Regions from separate parts of the Butyrivibrio sp. AE3004 genome, predicted to be linked through region 1. Evidence: a T-box and tRNA genes for the amino acid it is inferred to sense, from the RefSeq annotation. Region 1 holds a T-box; the other holds one or more tRNA genes.
What was found. A T-box is a leader RNA that pairs with one kind of tRNA and senses whether it is charged. The one in region 1 lies ahead of BV60_RS0101780 (proline--tRNA ligase), so its partner is inferred to be a tRNA-Pro.
Positions count from the first base shown of each region.

Region 2: it encodes a tRNA-Pro, which carries the amino acid that the T-box ahead of BV60_RS0101780 (proline--tRNA ligase) is inferred to sense. The anticodon was not compared.

Region 1 is NZ_JNLQ01000001.1:332,297-344,126, reverse strand. Features, by position in the region: gene BV60_RS0101805 (DUF2804 domain-containing protein) at 1-78, opposite strand, end outside; gene BV60_RS0101800 (aldehyde dehydrogenase family protein) at 208-1,614, shown strand; gene BV60_RS0101795 (helix-turn-helix transcriptional regulator) at 1,679-1,870, opposite strand; gene BV60_RS0101790 (DUF6442 family protein) at 1,875-2,411, opposite strand; gene BV60_RS0101785 (phosphatase PAP2 family protein) at 2,665-3,603, shown strand; T-box leader at 3,642-3,896, shown strand; gene BV60_RS0101780 (proline--tRNA ligase) at 3,948-5,690, shown strand; gene BV60_RS23635 (hypothetical protein) at 5,712-5,897, shown strand; gene BV60_RS0101775 (TrkH family potassium uptake protein) at 6,039-7,376, shown strand; gene BV60_RS0101770 (potassium channel family protein) at 7,387-8,034, shown strand; gene BV60_RS0101765 (DUF4118 domain-containing protein) at 8,184-10,169, shown strand; gene BV60_RS0101760 (response regulator transcription factor) at 10,162-10,872, shown strand; gene BV60_RS0101755 (alpha/beta fold hydrolase) at 10,953-11,699, shown strand; gene BV60_RS0101750 (sce7726 family protein) at 11,758-11,830, shown strand, end outside.
Region 2 is NZ_JNLQ01000002.1:819,486-831,315, reverse strand. Features, by position in the region: gene BV60_RS0106810 (DUF4230 domain-containing protein) at 1-622, opposite strand, end outside; gene BV60_RS0106800 (HipA domain-containing protein) at 810-1,976, opposite strand; gene BV60_RS0106795 (helix-turn-helix domain-containing protein) at 1,951-2,406, opposite strand; tRNA gene BV60_RS0106790 (tRNA-Leu) at 2,667-2,750, opposite strand; tRNA gene BV60_RS0106785 (tRNA-Leu) at 2,790-2,873, opposite strand; gene BV60_RS0106780 (hypothetical protein) at 2,917-3,249, opposite strand; gene BV60_RS0106775 (hypothetical protein) at 3,377-4,180, opposite strand; gene BV60_RS0106770 (adaptor protein MecA) at 4,183-4,950, opposite strand; gene BV60_RS0106765 (flagellar hook protein FlgE) at 5,303-6,625, opposite strand; gene BV60_RS0106760 (serine O-acetyltransferase) at 7,014-7,940, opposite strand; gene BV60_RS21765 (CAP domain-containing protein) at 7,961-9,259, opposite strand; tRNA gene BV60_RS0106750 (tRNA-Pro) at 9,423-9,496, shown strand; gene BV60_RS0106745 (translation factor GTPase family protein) at 9,692-11,830, shown strand, end outside.

The DNA of each region.
Region 1 (11,830 bases):
TGACCATCCGGGCTCAGTGAGTTCACCGTCATTTCCAAGTAAAGGGTGCGATGTGGTTACTTCATGGTTTCTGCCCATACAGACCTCCGGATCTGAAAAATGATTGATGCTACATATCAATATTAACACTATTTTTGAACGGTTACATGATAAAATATTTTTATGGAATATAGTCTGATATAAACTGCAGTTTATAGAGGTGCAATTATGTACAATGAATCAGAGATTAAACACATAGTCAGCAGGCAACGTGATTTTTTCAGAACAGGAAGAACGCTTGATACAGAGTGGAGGATAAGACAGCTAAAAAGGCTTAAGAATGCTGTTTTAAGGCATAGGAAAGAGCTTGAAGCAGCGTTATATGATGATCTGGGAAGGTCACCTCTGGAGGCATATTTTTGTGATATAGGCAGTCTTATTCTTGAAATCAATGAAGCTATACATGGACTCCATAGATGGGCAAGACCCGAGACTCATTTTAGCGGAATTCATTGCTTCCCAAGTTTGATCAGCAAGGTATATAAGATGCCGTATGGCGTTACTCTGATAATAAGTCCATTCAATTTTCCGGTTCTCCTTTCACTTGGGGTACTCTGTGCAAGTATGGCAGGCGGGAATACAGCAGTCATAAAGGCAAGCTCCAAATCCGAAAGGTGCACAGCTATTCTGGAAAAAATCATAGCTGAGATTTTTCCGCCAAAATATGTCGTGGTTATAGGTGGCGGACATGATGTGGCTGATTTGTGTCTTGAGCAGCGTTTTGACAAGATTTTTTATACAGGATCTCCGAGAGTGGGAAAGCATGTTATGGAAAAGGCATCGAAGAATCTTACACCTGTTGCTTTGGAACTCGGTGGTGAGACCGGTAACTGGTGCATAATAAGAAAAGATGCAGATATAAGGGATGCCGCAAGAAAGATTGCTTTTTTCAAACTCTTAAACAGTGGGCAGATATGTATAAACATAAACCAGATTGCAGTTGCGGAAGAAATAAGAGAACAGTTCGTTTGTGAATTAAAGAAGGCATTTTCAAGGCAAATAGGTGAAAACTGTCTGAAAAATCCGGAATATCCAAGGCTTATAAATCATGCAGCATATGAGAAGTGTCGGGATACTGCTGAAAAATACAGAGACAGGATTATTTATGGCGGGTACGGTGATGAGACTTCCTTGAAGTATGCACCGACAATAATATGTCCCGTGGATATTGCTGAAGATATAGTTAACAAGGAACTGTTCTGTCCGATTCTTCCGCTTGTACAGTATAAAGATGAGGATATTGATCATTTGTTACATAGTATATCTATGCGGGAACACGGACTTGCTTTATATATTTTTACTAGTGATACAGACTGGGCAAAACAGGTCATGCAGAGAATGCAGTATGGTGGTGGATGTATAAACGAGGTTTGCCTTCATATGATGGTTAAGGGCGTACCGTTTAATGGCGTAGGTCATTCAGGTATGGGGGCTTATCATGGGGAATGGGGATTTAGAGAGTTTACTCATCCTTCGACAGTTCTTATCGGATCGACTAAATTCAATATGTCCATGCGGGAGCATCCCTATGACAGGTTATGGAAAAAAATACTGATTGAGTTCTTTGAAAAATGATGAAGCATATATACGCAAGTCAGCATTTCTTCAGCATAGTCAGTATGAAGTCTGTAACAGACGGTTATTCCCAAAATAGTTCATCGAGTGTTTTGTCCAAAGCTTTACATATTGCTATACAAAGCTTTATTGTTGGATTGTAGTCACCTTTTTCGATAGCACTGATTGTTTGTCTTGAGACGTCGCATAGTTTTGCCAAGTCTTCTTGAGACAAATCCTTAGCGGCTCTGGCAGATTTTAATCTCAAATTTTTCATGGCTTTAGTCCTCGCTTACCTTGTTTTCTTTAATCTGCTTAATACCTATAACAACTGCCAGTGTTATAAACGTTATTGCCATCATAGCGCTGGTGGATACCTTGGAAATCAAAAGTTGCCAGAAGTTTTCATTATGTTCGCTTTTGTCAAAATAGCGAGAAATGGTGGATATAAATTCAATAAGTTGAATAATACCGATGGCGATACAGACTCCAAAATAGCTTTTCCAACTCTGCCCGAGATAAAAAAAAGCATCATGCCATATCGAATAAACCGCAAAAACAAGGAAGCTGGTCATCACAACGATAATGAGTAATCCGCTTAATACATACGGTGGAAGAACCTTACCTGCGCATGTATCATACACAATAATTCCACAAAGCAAAATAATCATTGTAAAAAAGGCCCTTTTATATGCATCGGCTCTGATTTTTTGCTGCATTTCATCATATTGTTCATTTTTCTGTCTGCGCTTTATTATAAGAGCGAGCAGAACTACTATTACTGCATAAAATATTAGTAATATCAAAGATTCATTCATCACATTTTCCTCCTGAAGTTTAGTCAATTTTAAATGCGCATTTGGCTTTGTGATTTTATAATATTCTCTCATTAGAATAATGTCAAGTATATTTGACAATATTCTAATGAAATATGTGCAATATATTTTACATTCTAATAATCACCTCAGATGTTGGATGCGTAAAGTGAGTTATGAAAAAGCTTGATGGACATTTGTTGGACAGGATGAAATACATTATATTAAAAAAAACAACATGATCGAGGAGGCAAAAATGATTGATATTCAGTACTTATTGTGGTTACAAGAGATCAGAAACGCGACCGGGGGACTTTTTGATGAGTTCTTTAATAGTATTTCAAAGGTTGCAGTAGATGTTATGCCGTTCTTACCATTTATCATTTTTTGGTGTGTGGATAAGAAATGGGGGTACCGTTTCCTTATGACTTTAGGAGTCGGAGAAGTAGTAAACGGAATAATCAAATTGACGGTTTGTGCTTATAGACCTTGGATAAGGTCAGATCTGATCGAGCCGGCAGGGGATTCTAAGTCGGCAGCGACAGGCTATTCTTTCCCCAGCGGACATACTATGAGTGGGACGTGTACCTATGGTACAACATTTGCCTGGCAGAGAAAAAAGAGGTCATGGGTGGCAGTAATCTGCGGTGTTTTGATAGCTTTGACCGGTTTTTCAAGGAATTTTCTGGGAGTACATACTCCACAGGATGTGATCGTAGGTTTTACAGAAGCTGTGATAGTAATCTGTATAGTTGGAGTTGTTCAGAAGAAAATAAATGGTGATGATAAAATACTCGATATTCTGTCAGTAATTGGAGTTATTGCTATTATAGGAGCCCTGATATATATCACTCAAAAGCCTTATCCTATGGATTATGTGGACGGTGTGCTCCTTGTAGATCCCGGAAAGATGATGAATGATAGCTTTAAGGCATGTGGTGCATTTATAGGACTTTTGGTGGGAAGCTATATTGAGCGCCACTATATCAGGTTTGAGATTCCGGTTGGGGCCAAAAACCTTCCTATTCTTGCATTTGTAGGATTCATTATAGCTTTTTCCTGGAAGGAGTATTTTGCACCGGCGACAATTGTTGCAGCACTTGGCGGACATTGGGGCAATTTCGTAGCCAGATGTATTTTATGGTTCTTTGTTGTAGCTGTTTGGCCGGTGGTTATACAAAAAGAATGCGATTGAAAAGGGTTGATTTTTTGTAAATAAGGGTTAAAATTACAACAAATGCAGAGAACAGAAATAGTAGATATCTTGAGACCTTCAGAGAGGAGCCGGCCGGTGAGAGGCTTCGGTTTTCGGATATTGAACCCGTCTGGGAGCAGCAGAAGGGAAAACTGATTATTTCAGAAACTTCTGACGGAGGTCACCGTGATCATAGACATGTGAGTATCAGCTCACAATGAGGTGCAGGTTTAGAGTGTAGTGTATTAGCCTGAATTTAGGTGGTAACGCGGATATTATTATTCGTCCTAAGTGTACAAGTAAGGTATACTTAGGACGTTTTTTTTGAAAGGAGCTTAGTATTTATGAAACTTAGTAAATTAGTAGGAGTACGATTCAAGGAAAAGCCGGCATATTGTGTAATCGACAGCCACACTTTCAGTCTTCGCGGAGGATATGTTAAGCGTGTGTCTAACGGTATTTTTTCACTCTATAATCCAATGAAGAGAGTTACCCAGAATATTGAGAGGATTTTAAGAGAGGAGATGGATGCTGTAGACTGTCAGGAAGTTATGTTTCCTGTTGTTCTTCCCGGTTCACTCTGGGAGGAGTCAGGACGTTATACAAGTGTCGGTGAAGAGCTCCTTAGATTTAAGGATCGTAACGACACACCTATGGTGCTTGGTATGACACATGAAGAGGCAGCCGTTCACCTGGTGAGAGAGTATGGCAGTACTTATGCAAACTATCCTTTCTCGATTTTTCAGATTCAGACAAAGTATCGTGATGAAGCCCGTCCAAGAGCAGGTCTTATAAGAGTTCGTGAGTTCACAATGAAGGATGCTTATTCTTTTCATACATCGCAGGAAGACCTTGAGCAGTACTATGAAAAAATGGCAAGAGCCTATGACAGGATTTTCGAGCGCGCAGGTGTTCCCGATGTTATATCTGTTAAATCTGATTCAGGTATGATCGGTGGCAGCGTATCTCACGAATACATGCTTCTTACGGATGCGGGTGAGGATTCAATTGTTCTTTGTGATAACTGCGGTTACAGCGCAAATATGGAGGCAGCTGATACAACTGTTGATAATTCGGGATGTACGCCTGCTGCTGAGCTTAAGAAGGTTCACACTCCGGGTTGCAAGACAATCGAGGATGTTTGTGCATTTTTAAACAGCAAGGTAGAAGAATCCTGCAAGGCAGTTGTTTATCAGTTAAATGCTACAGATGAGTATGTTGTTGTATTCATTCGTGGTGACTACGAGGTCAATGAGACAAAGCTTACTAACTATCTCCATGAGGATGTTCATCCTGCAGAGATTACAGAGGATTCAGGACTTGTTGCAGGCTACTGCGGACCTTATCAGCAGAATGCAAAGTGCAGGATTATTTATGATAAGTCTTTGGAAGGAATCGAGAATCTTTGCTGCGGTGGTAACGAAACTGACTATCATTACACAGGACTTAATATCAAGAGAGATATCGGAGATGTTGAGTATGTTGATGTCAGCAAAATCCGTGATGGTGATATTTGTCCCTGCTGTGGCAAGAAGACGATCAGAATCAGCCGTGGTATTGAGGTTGGTAATATCTTCCAGCTTGGCACAAAGTACTCAAAGAGCATGGAAATGTCATATACAGATGAGGATGGTACATCAAAAACACCTATTATGGGATGCTATGGTATAGGTGTAGGACGTCTTGCTGCAAGTATCATGGAAGCCTGCCACGACGAAAAAGGACCTATCTGGCCCATCACTGTTGCGCCATGGAAGGTGCATGTTTGCTGCATGAGAAGAGATGATGATGCATGCAGAGAAGCAGCAGACAAGATTTACGAAGAGCTTACAAACATGGGTATAGATGTTCTTTATGATGACAGAGATGTCCGTGCCGGTGTTATGTTTGCTGACGCAGATCTCCTTGGTGTTCCCGTACGTGTTATCGTTGGACCCAAGGCTTTGGCAAACGGTGAGATTGAGCTTTCTACCAGGGATAAGAGTGTACAGCTCTCCGTTAAGAAGGAAGACATTATCATTGAAACAAAGAAACTCATGGATTCATTGTATGAAAAAATAAATTCAAAAGTTAAGAGTAAAATATAAGGGGCTACGTGTAATTGAGAATTGATTTTAGATTATGTCAGTGATTGTAAGCATGATACAGAACCCGGATGCGCTGTTAAAGCTGCATTAGAAAGTGGCGAACTGTCACTTGAGCGATATAATCTGTATAAATCGTTAAGTAATGAAAATACAAAGAACTATGCCAGAAAGAAATATCAAAATGGGCAAAGGCTGCAAAGAAGATGAAAAATTCAAATCTTTATACAATCTTAATACGAGAGAGCAATGTTTAATATAGTCTTATTTGATTAGGAGTTAATATCTAGATAAGCGATAAGACCTCATAGCTGTTTTTATGTAATGTAAGAGGTCAACAGGAGTTTATATATGATATTAATAAAAAGTGTAAAGGAGAGGCTTACTTCCTTTCAGATTATTATTTTAGGGTTTGCCGGTGTCATTTTGCTGGGGGCATTTTTTCTTATGCTGCCGGTATCATCAGGTATGGGAGTTGTTACATCTTTTGATAAGGCTCTTTTTACATCTGTATCAGCAGTTTGTGTAACTGGACTTGTTGTAGTTGATACAGCTACATATTGGTCGTTTTTTGGGCAACTTGTGATTTTGATTTTGATTCAGATCGGAGGGATGGGGGTTATTACAGTCGCATCTCTGATGGTGATGCTCGCGGGAAGAAAAATCAGTCTTATGCAGAGACAGACTATGCAGAATGCAATTTCTGCTCCACAGGTAGGTGGAATTGTAAAGCTTACAAGATTTATTTTAAAAATATCTTTTCTGGTTGAAGTGGCAGGGACCGTGCTGCTCCTTCCGGTTTTTGTGCCCTCGTATGGCATACAAGGAATATGGATGTCACTATTTCATGCAGTTTCAGCCTTTTGTAATGCCGGTTTCGATCTGATGGGAAATAAAACAGGCAAGTTCAGTTCACTGTCAGCTTTTTCCGGTAACGGATATCTTAGTTTAGTCATTTCAATGCTGATAGTAATAGGTGGTATCGGCTTTGTCACTTGGAAGGATGTTATATCCAAAAAAACTGCTTTTAATGAATACAGAATGCAGACCAAGGTGGTTATAGTGACTACCATGATTCTTATAATCATTCCATCAATTATTTTCTTTTTTGCGGAATTTTCAAGTGCTCCTTTGGATAAACGCATTTATATGTCGATTTTTCAGGCAATTACGCCCAGAACGGCTGGATTTAACACAGCTGATTATACGAAAATGACGGACGTGGGACAGGGTATAACTATGATTCTCATGCTGATCGGAGGGGCTCCGGGATCAACTGCCGGAGGTATGAAAATAACTACAGTGGCTATTCTTTATGCCAATGCCATTGCAGTATTTGGAAGTAAACCAAATGCTAATATTTTTGGCAGAAGAATTGAGGACTGCATAGTAAAAAGTGCATCTACAATTTTTTTTATGTATGTGACCTTTTCCATAGGTGCAGCAACAATTATTAGCATGATAGAAAAGCTTCCTATGGAGACCTGTATGTTTGAAGCTTTTTCAGCTATCGGAACAGTAGGCCTTACGCTTGGGGTTACACCGTCACTTTCGTCTTTTTCGCACATTTTGTTGATGTCGCTTATGTTTTTTGGCAGAGTCGGGGGATTGACCATTATATTTGCCGCCTTTTCACACAAGGATAAGAGTATTCTCAGATATCCTACTGAGAACATTATGGCGGGATAAGGAGTAAAAAATGAAATCTATACTAATAATCGGAGTAGGTAATTTTGGAATGCTTATTGCCAAACAGGTTCATGAGCTTGGACATCAGGTTATGGCAGTTGATAAGGATGAAGAGCGAATTAACGAGGTTCTTCCTTACGTTACAAATGCTCTTATAGGAGATAGCACAAATGAGAGCTTTCTACGGTCTATAGGAATAAATAATTTCGATGTGTGCATTGAAACTATAGGAAATGACTTTCAGAGTTCACTTGAGACAACTTCACTTTTAAAGGAGCTTGGCGGGAAAAAGGTGGTTTCAAGAGCAAACAGGGAGGTACAGGCAAAGTTTCTGTTAAGGAATGGAGCAGACGAAGTGGTTAATCCGGAAAAAGAGATGGCTAAGTGGACTGCTATAAGGTACACATCAAAGCATATTCTGGATTATGTCAAACTGGATGATAATCACGCTATATTTGAAGTAAAACTTCCAAGGGACTGGATAGGAAAAAGCATAAAAGAAATAAATATCAGACAAAAATTTGGAATAAATATTATGGCAATCAAAGAGAATGGTGATATGAAACTGACAATTTCGCCGGATGATGTATTTGAGGAGGGACAGACTTTACTGGTATTGGGAGAACATAAAGCGATACAAAGATGTTTCCATATATGAGTGGAGGTTTATAATTATGTTAGAGGGTATAGTCTTTATTGCAACGATTCCATTTTTTCTTGGGGCTTTTTATATTACAAATAGAGTGTTTTCCTTTATTTGGGGTATTGAAGGACCTAAGGGTGAACGAAAAAAGAAAGGGATAGTTCATGACCTACGAAACACGAGCAGAAAGCACAATCCCGGCTGAGCATGTACTTGTCTGCCTGTCGCCTTCACCAACGAACAGAAAGATCATTGATGAGGCATCAAAGCTGGCAAAAGCTTTTCATGCAAATTTCACTGCACTTTATGTGTCCAAAACGCAGGAGGATAATCTGCCTGCGGAGGATTCTGCCAGACTTCAAAATAATATAAGACATGCAGAGGATATAGGTGCGACGATAACAACAGTAATTGCAGAGAGTATACCCTTTGCAATTGCAGAGTTTGCCAGAGTTTCGGGAGTTACGAAAATTGTTATAGGACGCAGCAATACAAAAAGATATCATTTTTGGGAGAGACAAACTGTCACGGAACAGCTTATTTCAATTGCCCCCGGTATCGACATATATATTATTCCCGATTCAAAAACTAATAGCAAAATAGAGCAAAGCAGCAGATTTGCAGAACATATTGCTCCTACAGGAAAAGATATTCTGATTACTGCAGCTCTTTTGGTAGGGATGACTCTGGTTGGAATATGCTTTCGCAGGCTTGGTTTTACCGAATCCAATATTATAACGGTATACATCTTTGGTGCTTTACTCAGCGCCATTCTTACGAGGAGTCATTTTTGCAGCCTTATAAGTTCATTTTGCAGTGTTCTTCTGTTTAATTTCTTTTTCACTGAACCAAGGCTCACTTTTCATGTATTTGAACCCGGATATTTTGTCACTTTCATAATAATGCTGGTAGCTGCCCTGCTGACAGGTTCTTTGGCTTACAGATTAAAGGATGTGGCCAGAGAATCTGCTCAGTCCGCTTTTCATACAAAGGTATTATTTGATACCAATCAGCTTCTCCAAAAAAGAAGAACTGCTGATGATATTTTAAAGGTTATGGCCAATCAGGTGATTTTGTTGCTTGATAAGGATGTAATAATATATCCTGTGGAAAATGGCGAACTTGGCGAGGGATATATTTATCTTAGCGATGGTGACGGTAATGGGACACCTTTTCGGGATCATAATGAAGACGAGGTTGTAAAATGGGTTCTTGAAAATAAGAAAAGAGCCGGAGCTACGACCAAGGTTTTTAATAATGCAAAATGTCTGTATCTGGCTATCAGAATAAACGGAACTGTTTATGGAATAATGGGAATAAACGTTGGGAAAAAGGTTCTGAGTTCGTTTGAATACAGTATCCTTCTGTCTATACTTGGTGAATGTGCACTTGCTTTGGAAAATCTCAACAATGAGAAAGCCAAAGAAGAAGCGGCACTAATGGCCCAGAATGAAAAGCTGCGGGCAAATATTCTAAGGACTATATCACATGATCTAAGGACTCCACTGACATCAATATCGGGAAATGCAAGTAATCTCTGCAGCCATTACAAGTATCTTGATGATGAGACCAGAGAACAGATTTTTTCTGACATCTATGATGATTCCGAATGGCTTATACAGCTGGTTGAGAACCTTTTATCCGTAACAAGAATAGAAAATGGGGAGATGCAGCTGAATAAATCATTGGAAGTTCTTGATGATATTGTAGATGAGGCAATTAAACACATTGACAGAAATAAGGCGGACCATGAGATAAATATCAATTGCGCAGATGATCTTGTCGTTGCGGAAATGGATGCAAAACTAATTACGCAGGTTATAATTAATCTTGTTAATAATGCAATAAAGTATACCCAGAAAGGTTCCAAGATCGATATTTCATATGGGGTAAAGGATGATCTGGTTTATGTGAATGTTATAGATAATGGCCCCGGAATGGATGACAATATGAAAGAGCATGCCTATGATATGTTTTACACCGGACATAACACTGTTGCGGATGGAAAAAGAAGTATGGGACTTGGACTTGCCTTGTGCAGATCAATAGTGGAGGCTCATGGAGGAACTATTGAAATAAGGGACAATTATCCTTCGGGGTGTATAATAACTTTTTATCTGAAAAAGAAAGATGTGTGTATAGATGAATAAATTTCAGATTTTGGTAGTGGAGGATGATCCTCCGATCAGAAACCTAATAGCTACAACTTTAAAAACTCATGACTATAAATATCTGTTGGCGAAGGATGGAGAGGAAGCAATTTTACAAGGCTCAACGCACAATCCGGACGTTGTTTTTCTTGATTTGGGACTTCCGGATATTGATGGAGTTGAGGTGATAAAACGAATTCGTGAATGGTCAAATATGCCAATTATTGTGATAAGTGCCAGGAGCGAGGACGAAGATAAAATAGAAGCGCTTGATGCAGGTGCAGATGATTATCTCACAAAGCCTTTTTCTGTGGAGGAACTTCTGGCAAGACTTCGTGTAATGCAAAGAAGAATAGCCATGCTACAGCCGGACAATGATGTTGCAGAGAGTTCTGTTTATGAAAACGGAAAACTGAAAATTGATTTGGCGGCAGGCTGCGCTTATAAGAACGGAGAAGAATTGAAGCTTACTCCTATTGAGTATAAGCTTCTCTGCCTTCTTGCAAGGAACACCGGAAAAGTACTTACGCACAAATATATAACACAAAAAATCTGGGGTAGTGCCTGGGATAGCAATGTTGCGTCACTTCGAGTGTTCATGGCCACTCTCCGGAAAAAACTTGAGGACAAAAACGATAATGCTGTTTATATTCAGACACATGTCGGAATAGGCTATCGGATGCTTAAGGTGGATGCAGGATAAAACCGCAAAGCAGCTCATATCTGAGCTGGGAATAGGGAATGCAGTACTAAAGCATATAGTCTGTTGAGGTGAGTAAATAAATGATATTTATGGAATATGGTCCGGATCAAAGTGATACGATTATTTTACTGCATGGTGGAGGATTATCATGGTGGAATTATCGGGAAATTGCTGAGTTATTACAGGGAGAGTATCATATTATTCTTCCGATTTTGGACGGACATGCAGGAAGTGACAGACCATTTACGACAATCGAAGAGAATGCAGAAGAGATTATCCGGTTCATTGATGAAAAATTATCCGGTTCTGTCCTGCTGATTGGAGGGCTATCGCTGGGAGGACAGATCCTGTTGGAAATGTTATCGAAGCGCAAAAATCTCTGCTCTTATGCACTTGCAGAGAGCGCAGCAGTTATTCCTTCAAAGCTGACGAATATGTTGATCGCACCGACCTTTGGGTGTAGCTATGGACTCATTAAAAACAGATCTTTTTCCAAATTACAGTTTCAGTCTCTGCACATAAAACCGGATTTGTTTGAAAACTATTACCGGGATACCTGTCAAATTAAAAAACAGGATATGATCGCATTTATGAAAGAAAGTACAGCTTATGTATTGAAGGATTCTATAAAAGAGTCATCTGCTATAATCCATGTGTATGTCGGTGAAAAGGAAAAACGTGAGATTCTTCTATCTGCCAAGGCCATTTGCCGGATAATCCCTTCATGCAAGCTGCATCAGATGGACGGTCTTAGGCATGGAGAGTTTTCAATTAACCATGCGGACAGGTATGCGAATGCGATACGGCAAATAGTTAAAGGCGAATAATACCATACATGATAAATGAAGTTGACACATGCCCATAGCGGAATTATGAGGTTGTTTTATGCTACGTGATGCTGATATCAGGGATGGCCTTTGTGACTATCTTGAAACAAAATATGGTAAGATACGCTTCT
Region 2 (11,830 bases), on a different contig from region 1:
ACTTTATAAAATTCAATACAAGATTTTTTGCCTGCTCATCCGATCTCTCAAGTATTCCGCTATCCAGCGCTTTTTGTTTGGCAGCATCCTCGAACTCGGAAAGAGACATGTTATAGTCCTCAAGCTTCAATGGATTCCATAGGGAATCCTTCTCAGAAAAGACCTTAAAGGTATCTTTGTCTATTGTGACCGCCTGTATCTCTGACTTTGGAAGATTAACATTCAGAGTCTTTCTATTATCATCTTTACCGATCGTTATCTTCGCAAAATCTATCCCTGCCATTACCGCACCGTCATAGCTGTACATCATTTCAGATGATGAGGGTATAAGATCAAAAATCTTCTTTTCCTTTGTATACTTCTCGACCTGAGTAAAATAATATTCCTGGGTCATAAGTATTCCCATTCCCTCAAGTCCTTCCCGGATTGTCTCTGTATTGACAGTAACTACCGCCTTGTCTTCCTTTGGTTTTAACGTTGCAATAGGTGTTTTTTCCAATGCATCGTCCTTACTTGTCTGAAGATTTTTGACATAGCTCACAACAAGAATAATCATCAGGATAACTGATATTGCTATGATTGCAGGATAGATAATTTTTTTGATTATTTCAAAAATATTCATCTTACGCCCTCCCATCGAAAACGGGTTTATGTCACACTATCATCATAATAATGAAAAAAGCAAAAGTATATTTCTTCTTTGGCAAATAAACACATTCTATTTTTCTTTAATGAAACTTCAACCCAGGGTTCAATTGGGTTATCAGCACAAAATAAAACACAACGCAGCCTCTTAGCTGCATATATCATTATTTATTTTTCTCTTTATACAGCGAAATTTTCATTCCCTTCTGCATATCCTCTACCATTTCAATCTTTGTCTTATAATTTGCCGAAATGAACTCTGCTTTAGACTCCGGAATCCCGTATCTCATATAAAATTCTTTAGTCTCGTCCGGAGAAGGGAGCTTAGCCAGATCTGCCACATTTGCATTTTTAATATGTGCTATCATTTTTTCTTCCGAATCATGAAATGCTGTAATCTTCCTCTCCAGTATTTCCCTTCGGGAAAGAGGTTTTAATCTCTCGGAATTGTAAAACATACTATTTCCTGAATCAAAAATCGGGGCAGGTGATATAAATCTCATACTATCCACATCCCTAAGCACTCCAAAATTCAGTAAATGTTCATCAGTATTGCTTATTATAAAGTCTGTCAAGGTTTGATAGTCCATGTATTTCTGCGCGTTTTCCATGTCTATCCCATTTTCCGCACATATGTCAATAAACGTATCATAAAGAGACCTGTCATTCCTCGCCTTAACTGATTCAATTATTTCCAACGCAGAGACAAATTCTACTTCCTTTGATGTAAATGACTTGCACAGGCATTGTAAACTGTTATCCGATGACCTGTTCCTTGTCATATATTCAGTATAATCTATCCCCGCACCCAACCTCTTGTGCAAAAGTGATGCAAAGGATTCATTAATAACCTGTTGTCCATAAAATGCGGACGCCGTTTTCACAAGAATGGGAATATCTTGAGACACATCCCAATATTTTTCCATCTGCCCACTTAATGAGGCATTAGGATCATACGACGTTGCACTATGAAATGGAATTCTCGTCTTATAATATTGCCTTTGTTCATACAAATTTATATCATCATAATCAAGCTTTGCATCTATTGGACAAATCCAATATGAATCATTAAGGCTTAACCCTAAGTTTTTGGCTAAATATGCCTCACCACTTATGCAGTTATTATCCCTTAGTACCTGCTCGAAAGTTTTTCGTGTCCCGGGAACTGCTCGAATAGCCCACCACTTTCGCATATTCTCACTATTAGCATTGCCTAAAAAAGGTGCTTTTTCAGGATCAATCATCTCAAACGCCTGAAGTTGTCCGGTCCCTTTATCAAGTGAAATAATTCCACATAAATCATTTTTATGTTTCAGAAGATATCTTTCCATTCTTAAATTCCTCTGCAAGTTTCCTGATTTCAAGTTCTTCAAGCAATAGGTCTATTTCCATTTTTGCAAAAATCGGAGCATACTTAAAGTTCTCCGGAATTATATATGACCGCTCCATCACCCGATGATAGGTCTCGCCATCCACCTCCACAACGAGTTCCATATTATCTCCTGCATCCCGCCAGATATAGTCCACTTCATTATATCTTCCCTCAACATTCTCAAGTATTGGAAATGGATCGAGTAATTCCTCAATATGCACATCAAAAAATGCTGCAAGCTTCATCAGGGTTCTTCCTGAGCAGGAATTAATCTGCTGCTTCCGATTCAAAATCTCATTAACAGTCGTATATTGTAACCCCGACAGCTTCGCCAACTGTCTCTTATTAATTTTTTTTTCCTCAAATAAAGCAATTATTTTATCATTCATAATATTATCCTTTAGTATAATATTAACATTATAGTGTCAAATTAACAACAAAGTGTTATTTTTATCAAACCTGTGAATACTCCCTGTCTTGTACCGGAAGAAGGGGTGAGGTAGATTAAGAAAAAAGTCCGGAGGGCTTTTTTTCACCGAACCAATCGACGAAGCAGCTATGCTGCGAGGAGGCCTTCAACCCAGGGTTCAAGGGGCTCCTCGGCACGAACAAAAAAGAGGTATGACAGTTGTCATACCTCTTTCATTCGTGCGGAAGAAGGGACTTGAACCCTCACGATGTAGCCATCACAAGATCCTTAGTCTTGCTCGTCTGCCAATTCCGACACTTCCGCAAATAAAATATTAAGTTTGTTGCTAGAGCTGGACTCTAATGCAGGAAAAGGGACTTGAACCCTCATGATATTGCTATCACACGGACCTGAACCGTGCGCGTCTGCCAATTCCGCCATTCCTGCAAGCGACAATAGATATTGTAGCCACTAACTATCATTTTGTCAACTAATTTTTATAAAGAATATCCGCTGTTTTTAATAATTCACTAAAACTTCTGTATTTCTGGGCATATTGTATTAACGAAGCAACCAAAACAAGGAAACTTACAAGTCCCACAAACAGCATCGGTGCTGATGGATATGACAGCAAACCTATAACTGCAGCAGCAAAACAGATAATAAAAGCCGAAATGATAATAATTCTCCTCAAAAGTTCCTGCTGCACCATCTCAATAAGAGCAGTGATTTCCTTTTTTTCTGCAAGAAGCATTTCATCCGATAAAAGATCAAGCTCAAGTTTCTCAATTCTCTTAATTCTGTCCCTGATTCTTTTTTCCATACTCTCTCCTAATCTATATGCGCAAATTTTTATCTGAATCATGCCGGTCTGTTGCCAATACCGTTAACCAATCATGCTTCGCATTATTGGACGATACCTGACTCATCTATAAACGCATTTTTACGCCTCAATCAATACCCCCACCGAAAACAACATCCAGTATCATGCGATTAACTTCATTGCTTGCCTTAACTCCGCGTACGCTGTAGCATTCCGCAGAATCCGGAAGACACTCACCGCAGACATCTACTGCCAATATATCACTTCCAAATCTTTCCTTCAAATATCTAAGACTATTTTCAAGCTTTTCTATACTCATATTACCCTGATCCCAGTTGGTTGCTATCTCATCAGAATGCAAAACGTCCTTATCAACGGATATGTATACTTTTCCTATCTCATATTTCTCAAGTTCACAGACATCATCTATAAAAAAGGCCCTGTCTTCATATTCAGGAAACTCACTCTTTGTTTCCTTTATAAGATCCTCATCCGCGCCTATAATAAATACTCTGAATAACTCATCTTTGTCTTTTAAAGTATTTAAAATCCAGCTTCCGCAGGACAAAACTTCTCCATAGGATGTCCATTTCATATCAGTATGATGATCAAATACCACCAGGTCAAACTTCAAGTTTCCTCCAGCAGGAGTATTTTCGCACATAAGATCAATCAGGATATTCGACATATAATGGTAATTGCCATTGTCAAAAAATCTTACTAAAGAAAAAGAATCTGATGCTTCAAGGCATTTTTTCTTTATCTCCTCCCTTGCATAATCGTCGCATATACAATTTGTTCCTGATATACTTTTTAAGCTTACATATTGGCTGCCTGTATTATCAATTAAAAGAGAACGGGAGCTCTCTTTATAAAAATCGAAGCTCTCGTTCTCATAAATTCCCGTAAAATCATAGACTGTAATGTTCATGTTTACTTAGCCAGCATTTCCTTCAAGTGAAGAAGTGCATCCTCCTTGATAATACATTTTGCAGTTTCCTCGATATGAGTCTGCTCTGCAGAGTTCATCATAAGTTCCTCAGCATATTCAAGACCGCTTCTGCGAAGATCATAAATTGCATTTTCTCCGTCAGGTTCAAGTACCAGAGTCACATAGTATTCTTCGTCTTCCTTATAAAGTTTTGATGATGTGATCGGAAGACTGTATGAAACCTTGGCAAATCTTGCAGCGGAATTCAGGTCCTTAAACCTTGCCATGTATCTTTCGGTGTTAATAATAGGCTTAGCCATCGCCTCAATCTGCGGCTCCGGTTCTTCTTCCTGGTCATATATCTGTTCAATAAGTTCAGATACATGTCCTATCATCTCATTCAATGCCTGACCTTTATCGGAACCTGTCTTAGCCTTAATGGAATCGACTCTCTCCTGAGTCATCTCTCTTAGTATCGCCTCAGCTGATCCTCTGATTCTGTCTGCTGATTTCTGTATATCTTCATTCGTCATCTTAATTGCAAAGATACGAACGCTGCCATCAACCATCATATTCTTACTCATCATGAGTACTTCTGTTTCGGGATCATACCCCAACTGCTCGCCAACTTCCCTGTTCAGCTGCGCCATAAACGGAACAGTTCTTTTCTCTCCATTCATGATTGCTTCAGGGGTGAGGCCTATTTCACGTAGCTCCGATGCCGCAATACTGCATTCAACAGTCGTATTATTCATTTTAACGATTACCATAAAGCCTCATCTCCTTTCCGTTTAAAAAATGAATTCGTACGTTATGTGATTATAACTCATTATGTTAGCACTGTCTAGTACTGAGTGCTAATTGTCGCATAATTTGCTATTCCTACTATTATTGTACTATATATTTCGGTGCAAAGCACTAATTTTATTACATAATTCTTGTACGAATATTTACAAAACAGGTACACGCTTTTTTCTCATAAATAATAAAATAAATCAAGAAACTAAAATTTGTAGAAAAATCCCGCAATATCTTCATAAGATTATATAAAGAAAAACCCTATAACGAAGACTCTCCCCCAAGTGTCTCCATTATGGGTTTTTCATGGTGCCGTAAAAATATTTATCTCTTTAACTGTCTCAGTTCATCAAGCAATGTATCGGAAACTGTGATAACACGGCTGTTTGCCTGGAAGCCTCTCTGAGTAATAATCATATCCGTAAACTCAGCCGATAGATCCACATTACTCATTTCGAGGGATCCGGAACTGATATATCCGCCATCATCATCGACGTACATCATTCTGGCGGGTCCTGAGTTTCCTGTGGCTTTATAAAGGTTTTCTCCCTCTTTTGACAACCCTGTTACATTTGCAAATTCAGCAACTGATATTCTGCCTGCAAATCTGTTCTGGCCATTACTGTACAGTCTTGTAATGGTGCCGTCTCTTGCTATTGCAACTCCGTTCATGTCGCCCTCGGGATAACCTTCACCGTTACCATCTTTATCACCTCTGTGAGCTTCAAGTGATGATCCGGACATTCCGTTCTTAGGTGCATAGTTGAATGTTCCGGAAAAATCAACCGAAACAGATCCTGCTGCCGCCGCATCTCCCTGGAAATTAAGCTGGAACTGTCCCTGGGTATTGTCATTAGCACTTACAAATGCACCCGTTGTAGGATCATAAACAAGATTTACAGTGGTATTTTCTGCTACACCGCCTTCAATAAGCTGATGATTTTCATCATATATTCCGGTAACCGTTGCCCTATAAGTCGAGTCATTATTATCTCCGGCATTGTCAAACTTAAATCGTGCAGTATATGTTTTACCATCATTTCCGTAGAACTCAAGGTCTACTGTCCTTCCTCTGTCAGAAGAAAGGAGATTATCCGTTCTGCTTATGATTCCTGTTATTCTTGCGTCGGTTGTAGGTGCTCCGGCCATTTTTTCCAAATTGCCCTCATCATCCAAAGGAAGAACCTTTATTCTACCGGTTGCTCCGGCAGCTCCACCCTCCTGAAGTGAGCCTCTTACATAGAAACCGTCGGCTCTTGTTACCAGGTATCCTTCGGCATCAACAGTAAATGAGCCGTCTCTTGAATATGTCATCTCTCCCTTTTGATTTTCAATAACAAAGAATGAATCTCCGGTAATGCTAAGATCAAATACATTATCTGTCTGCTGTATGGATCCCTGCTTTTCTATGTTTGTCATAATGGCTGAATATTTTGCACCAAGACCGATCTGCTTGGCATTTGTTCCGCCTCTTACCGCTGTAGGTCCTGCAGCTTTTCTTGCATTCTGGTAAAGAAGATCACCGAATGTGGTCTTCTGGGCTTTATAAGATGTGGTATTTACGTTTGCAACGTTATTACCTATAACATCCATCTGTATCTGATGTGTCTTAAGTCCGGCAACTCCGGACCACAATGATCTCATCATAATATCACCACTTTCGAATCTGCATATACTTAAGCAGGATTCCCGAAACACTTTTACTTTACGTTCAAGAAGTCATATTTATACCTACACCTCTTATTTCGGACAGATATGTAATTTTCTTAAGACTAAATCAATAAAAAGTGTTTGGCGTATTTCATAAACAGCCACGCTGCAAAGTTATCCGTTCTGAAATGAGCAGTTCTCGGACGAGGCGATGATTTCCAAAATAAAAAAACAGATAAATGCCGATTGCTCTGAATAACATGAAATGAGGCATTTATCTGTTTTTGAATTTATGGAAATCACAACGTAGACGAAAACAAACATTTCAAAATGGATAACTTCGCGGCAAGGTGCAAGGAAAAGCTGCCCATTTTTATAAATCTTATTAAAAATCCTTGGAACTGCCGTTATTAAACTGCAATTCCTGGTTTTTGATGCTGACTTTTGTTCCGGGACCAATTGATGAGGTTAAAAATGCGTTTGATCCGACTACGGAGTCATGACCGATTACCGTCTCGCCACCAAGTATTGATGCTCCCGCATAAATTGTTACATTATCTTCGATAGTGGGATGTCTCTTTTCACCCTTAAGCGCCTGACCGCCTCTCGTTGAAAGAGCACCGATAGTAACACCCTGATATACTTTTACGTGCTCGCCGATGATTGATGTCTCACCAATAACAATGCCGGTTCCGTGGTCTATCATAAAGTATTTTCCGATTGTTGCTCCGGGATGAATATCTATTCCGGTAACGGAATGCGCATACTCTGTCATGATACGAGGAATAAGCGGCACCTTTAAAAGGTACAGTTCATGCGCCATTCTGTTAATGGCAGTCGCAAGGAGCCCGGGATATGAAAGGATTATTTCTTCTTTACTGAAAGCAGCAGGATCCCCGTCATAGGTAGCCTGAAGATCGGTATCTATAAGTTCTCTTATATGAGGGATTTTTTTGAAAAACTCATGTGTTATACATCTGGCACCGCAGGTTAATGTCTCATCCGTAGCATGCTGATAGTCTTGGCCATGTCTGAATGCAATCGCTACCTGCTTTTGCAGATTGTAAATAGCGTCCTCAATAACAACAGCAACACGATTTGAGTCATTGTAGCTCCTGTAAACTTTATCTCTGAAGTAACCCGGATAAATAACTCTCAGCAGCTTTTTTACTATATCAACAACCACATCTCTGTCGGGCTGATTGAAAATCTCCATCTGATCAACATCTCTGCCGTTGTTGTAATCATCAAGTATCAGCTCAACGATACTCTCGATTTCATTTCTAAGAATCTGTCGTTCTCCTATATCCATAGTCTCTCCCATCCTATTTTTCAATTCGTTTTTATCATTTTGATCTCAGATTTTTTGCCGTAAACCTTTTCATCATGCGCCATTCTATATGGAACAATATAATAATAATATTTCCTCTTACGCGCAAGCTTTTTATCTACATATACAAGCTTTTGCTGGTTTGTCACGGTGACGATTTTTTTATAACCGTTCTTTTTTGATGTAGAACGATATATCTCATACCCGGTTGCGCCAACGGATTTTGTATAGTTTAAAGTAGCGAACTTCTTTGAAGCCTCAATTTCTCCCCAAGTTACTCTTGATGGCGCATAATCCTCAACTTTGGCTCCAAGAGCCTTTAATGTCTTCTTATATGAGGTAAGATCATCGGAAGATACATACATGGTGACATTTTTCGTAGTACTTATTGTCTTGGTATAATCAGAATCATCTTCGGTAAATGCAAAAAGCTGAACCCAGTAATGAACACCGTTCACCTTGCAATGTCCTATCGCGCACACATTATAATTGGTACTTAACATATTTCTGCGATGTCCCTGTCCGGAGTAGTAATTGTTCATCTCAAGAAAAGCATCAAAAGCTTTGGCAGCAGTTTTATAGCCGTAGGCAATGTTTTCTCCCGCATATTTAAAATTATAGCCCGTATCAGAAAGAACGCTAAAACATGGCTTTCCATTTGGCCTTTCATGATTGAATTTAATCGCTATCTCAGCAGCTCTTATCATGGCAAGTTTCTCAAGGTTGTAATCATAGGCCAGTTTGCCGATTCCCTGTGTGTAAACCTTCTGTGTGTTATTTGCATTCCATAGCCAGGTATCCTTACCGGTTCTGAAATCATTGATCATTTTCTGCATTTTCCTGGCTGAGCTTTGAGCATATTTCACCTTAAGCTTAACCTTTGAAATCGGAAATCTTGTAGCGGTTTTGGACTCAGACTCCTCGGATACCGTATCGTTGTCAAAGCCCTTTATCATATATGTATAAATACCGCCTTCCTTCATTGCATCACCGTCAATATAAGAAAGCGTATCCGAAGAAACAGTAGCGATCAGTTCATAGGGATTGCTCTTTTTCTGTTTTCTGAAAATATAGTACCCCGTAGCACCACTTGCCGCTCTCCAGCTGATTTTAAGCCCTTTATATTCGTTTGAAATATCCGTTATAAAAGGTTTTCCGATCTTATTCTGAACAGATGCCTGTGTGTTATCATCCGCCCTTACAGTCAAAGTCCCCTGCGAAAATTCCGCCGGGGACATTAATAAAACAGCCGCTAGCGCAGCTGCAATCACTTTATTTCTACCACTAAAAACTTTTTTCATAAACTCCCCCATCGTTATTTCATTTGACCTTACCGATGATAAGAATTACTACGTTTTTTCCAAGCTCTCATAATTCTAAACATCATTTTTATTATAATTCAAAAAAAAAATAAAAAAAGTTGTTGCTTTTATTTTTAAACCGTGATAATATACCTTTTGTCGCCGGGGTGTAGCGCAGTTGGTTAGCGCGCTATCTTAGGGAGGTAGAGGCCGCGAGTTCGAGTCCCGCCACTCCGACTATTAAAAAGCTGTAGATGCAAATCTGCAGCTTTTTTGTTTATATTCTAATTTTTCTTTTGTATTAGTTTTTTCTTTTGTATTAATCCCCAATTTGATAAAATTGTATTGCTCTTTGCCGGATTGCTCTTTTGCAGAAATGAAGCAATTAACATAATCCGTAAAGGGTAAGAACAGAACAGGATAATTCATGTTATGAATAAAAATACGGTAAAAAACTTAAATATAGGAATATACGCCCACGTTGACTCAGGAAAGACCACTCTGTCAGAGGCACTTTTATTTCTTTCAGGGGCCATCAGAAAGTCCGGAAGAGTCGATCACGGCGACACTTTTTTTGATACATACTCACTTGAGAGAAGCCGCGGTATTACGATTTTTTCAAAGCAGGCAGAGCTTGATTTTTCAGAGAACACTCATGTCACACTCCTGGACACTCCGGGACATGCTGATTTCGCACCTGAAACCGAGCGTACTATGAAGGTTCTTGACTACGCTATTCTCATTATCAGTGCAGCTGATAAAGTAACATCCCAGGTTCAGACACTGTGGAAGCTTCTTGAGCATTACAAGGTACCTGTTTTTATTTTTGTAAACAAAATGGACCAGCCACAGGCAGATAAGGACGCAGTTATTTCCGATATAAGGAAAAGGCTCTCCGAACATGCCTTGGATTTTTCAGCGTTTTCACCGGAGGATGATGATTTCCAGGAAGAGCTTGCTGTCTGCGATGATGAGCTTTTAAACGCATATCTGGAGGAAGGACACAAGGTCTTAGATAGCGATATCACAAACCTCATATCAAAGAGGAAGTTGTTTCCATGCCTGTTTGGAAGCGCACTAAAAATGGAGGGTGTTTCCGAGCTTATATCACTGATAGACACCTACGCATATCCCCCATCCTATCCGGAGGAATTTGCCGCACGTGTTTACAAGATATCAAGAGACCCTGGTGGAACAAGATTATCCTGGATTAAGGTTATGGGCGGAACCCTTCATGTACGCGACGTGCTGTCACTTTCAAAAAAATCCGTTGGTGGCAAAGGCACCTCACAAACCGAAGAAAGCTCTTTAGAAAAGGTTGACCAGATACGGGTTTATTCGGGAGAAAAATATGAGCTCCTGCAGGAAGCCCCTGCCGGAAGGATCATTGCCGTAACAGGTCTTGACTCATCCCATGCAGGTCAGGGACTTGGGAGCCTTAAAGGTGAAATGGCAGGACTCTTACAGCCTATTCTTTCATCCAGAATCATTCTTCCTGAAGGAGCCGATACGTTCAAGGTTTACAGGCAGTTATCTGAATTGTCTGAGGAAGAACCTCTTCTTTCGGTAAAAAAAGATGAAGTAACAAACGATCTCTCTATCCAGGTCATGGGCGAAGTCCAGATGGAAATTCTAAAACACCAGTGCAGAGAACGTTTTGGTCTGGACATTGACTTTGGCCCCGGTAGTATCGTTTATAAAGAAACCATCAAGGCACCCGTCGAGGGAGTAGGTCATTTTGAACCTCTCCGCCACTATGCAGAGGTCCATCTCATGCTACAGCCGGGTGAGCCCGGAAGCGGCCTTTCCTTTAATGCGGATTGTCCTGTGGATGACCTTGCGGTAAACTGGCAGAACCTTATCCTCTCACATCTTGAGGAATTCAAAATACGCGGGATTCTCACAGGTTCCGAAATCACAGATATGAAAATAACCATGATAGGCGGACGATCCCATTTAAAACATACAGAGGGCGGCGATTTTCGTGAAGCCACGATACGTGCAGTGCGTCAGGGGCTTATGATGGCTGAAAACATTCTGCTTGAACCTGTATATGATTTCACTATTGAACTTCCTTCCGATTCTGTAGGGCGTGCACTTAGTGATATGCAGAAAATGGGCGGTACAACTAATCCTCCGGACTTAATGTCTGATGGAAGCAGTGTTATAACCGGCTCCGTTCCCGCAAGTGAGCTGCATGACTATGCCAAGGAACTGCTGTCGTATACCCATGGAAGAGGACGCCTTAATCTCTCTCTTAGAGGATACGAGCCCTGTCACAATGCTGAAGTCGTGATTGAGGAAAAGGGCTATGATCCAGAGCGTGATATCGAGCAGCCCACAGGCAGCGTTTTTTGCTCACATGGTGCAGGCACCGTCATTCCATGGAACGAAGTTCGAGATTATATGCATGTTGATACCGGATGGTCACCGGAAGGGTCTAAAAACACATCCTTTTCTGAAACAGATCTGACAAGACTCGGTGATGCCCTTCAGAGCTTTAAATCCGACGAAATAAGAAAAGAACAGGAACTGACCTACGAGGAAAGAACAAAAGCTTACAATGCCACA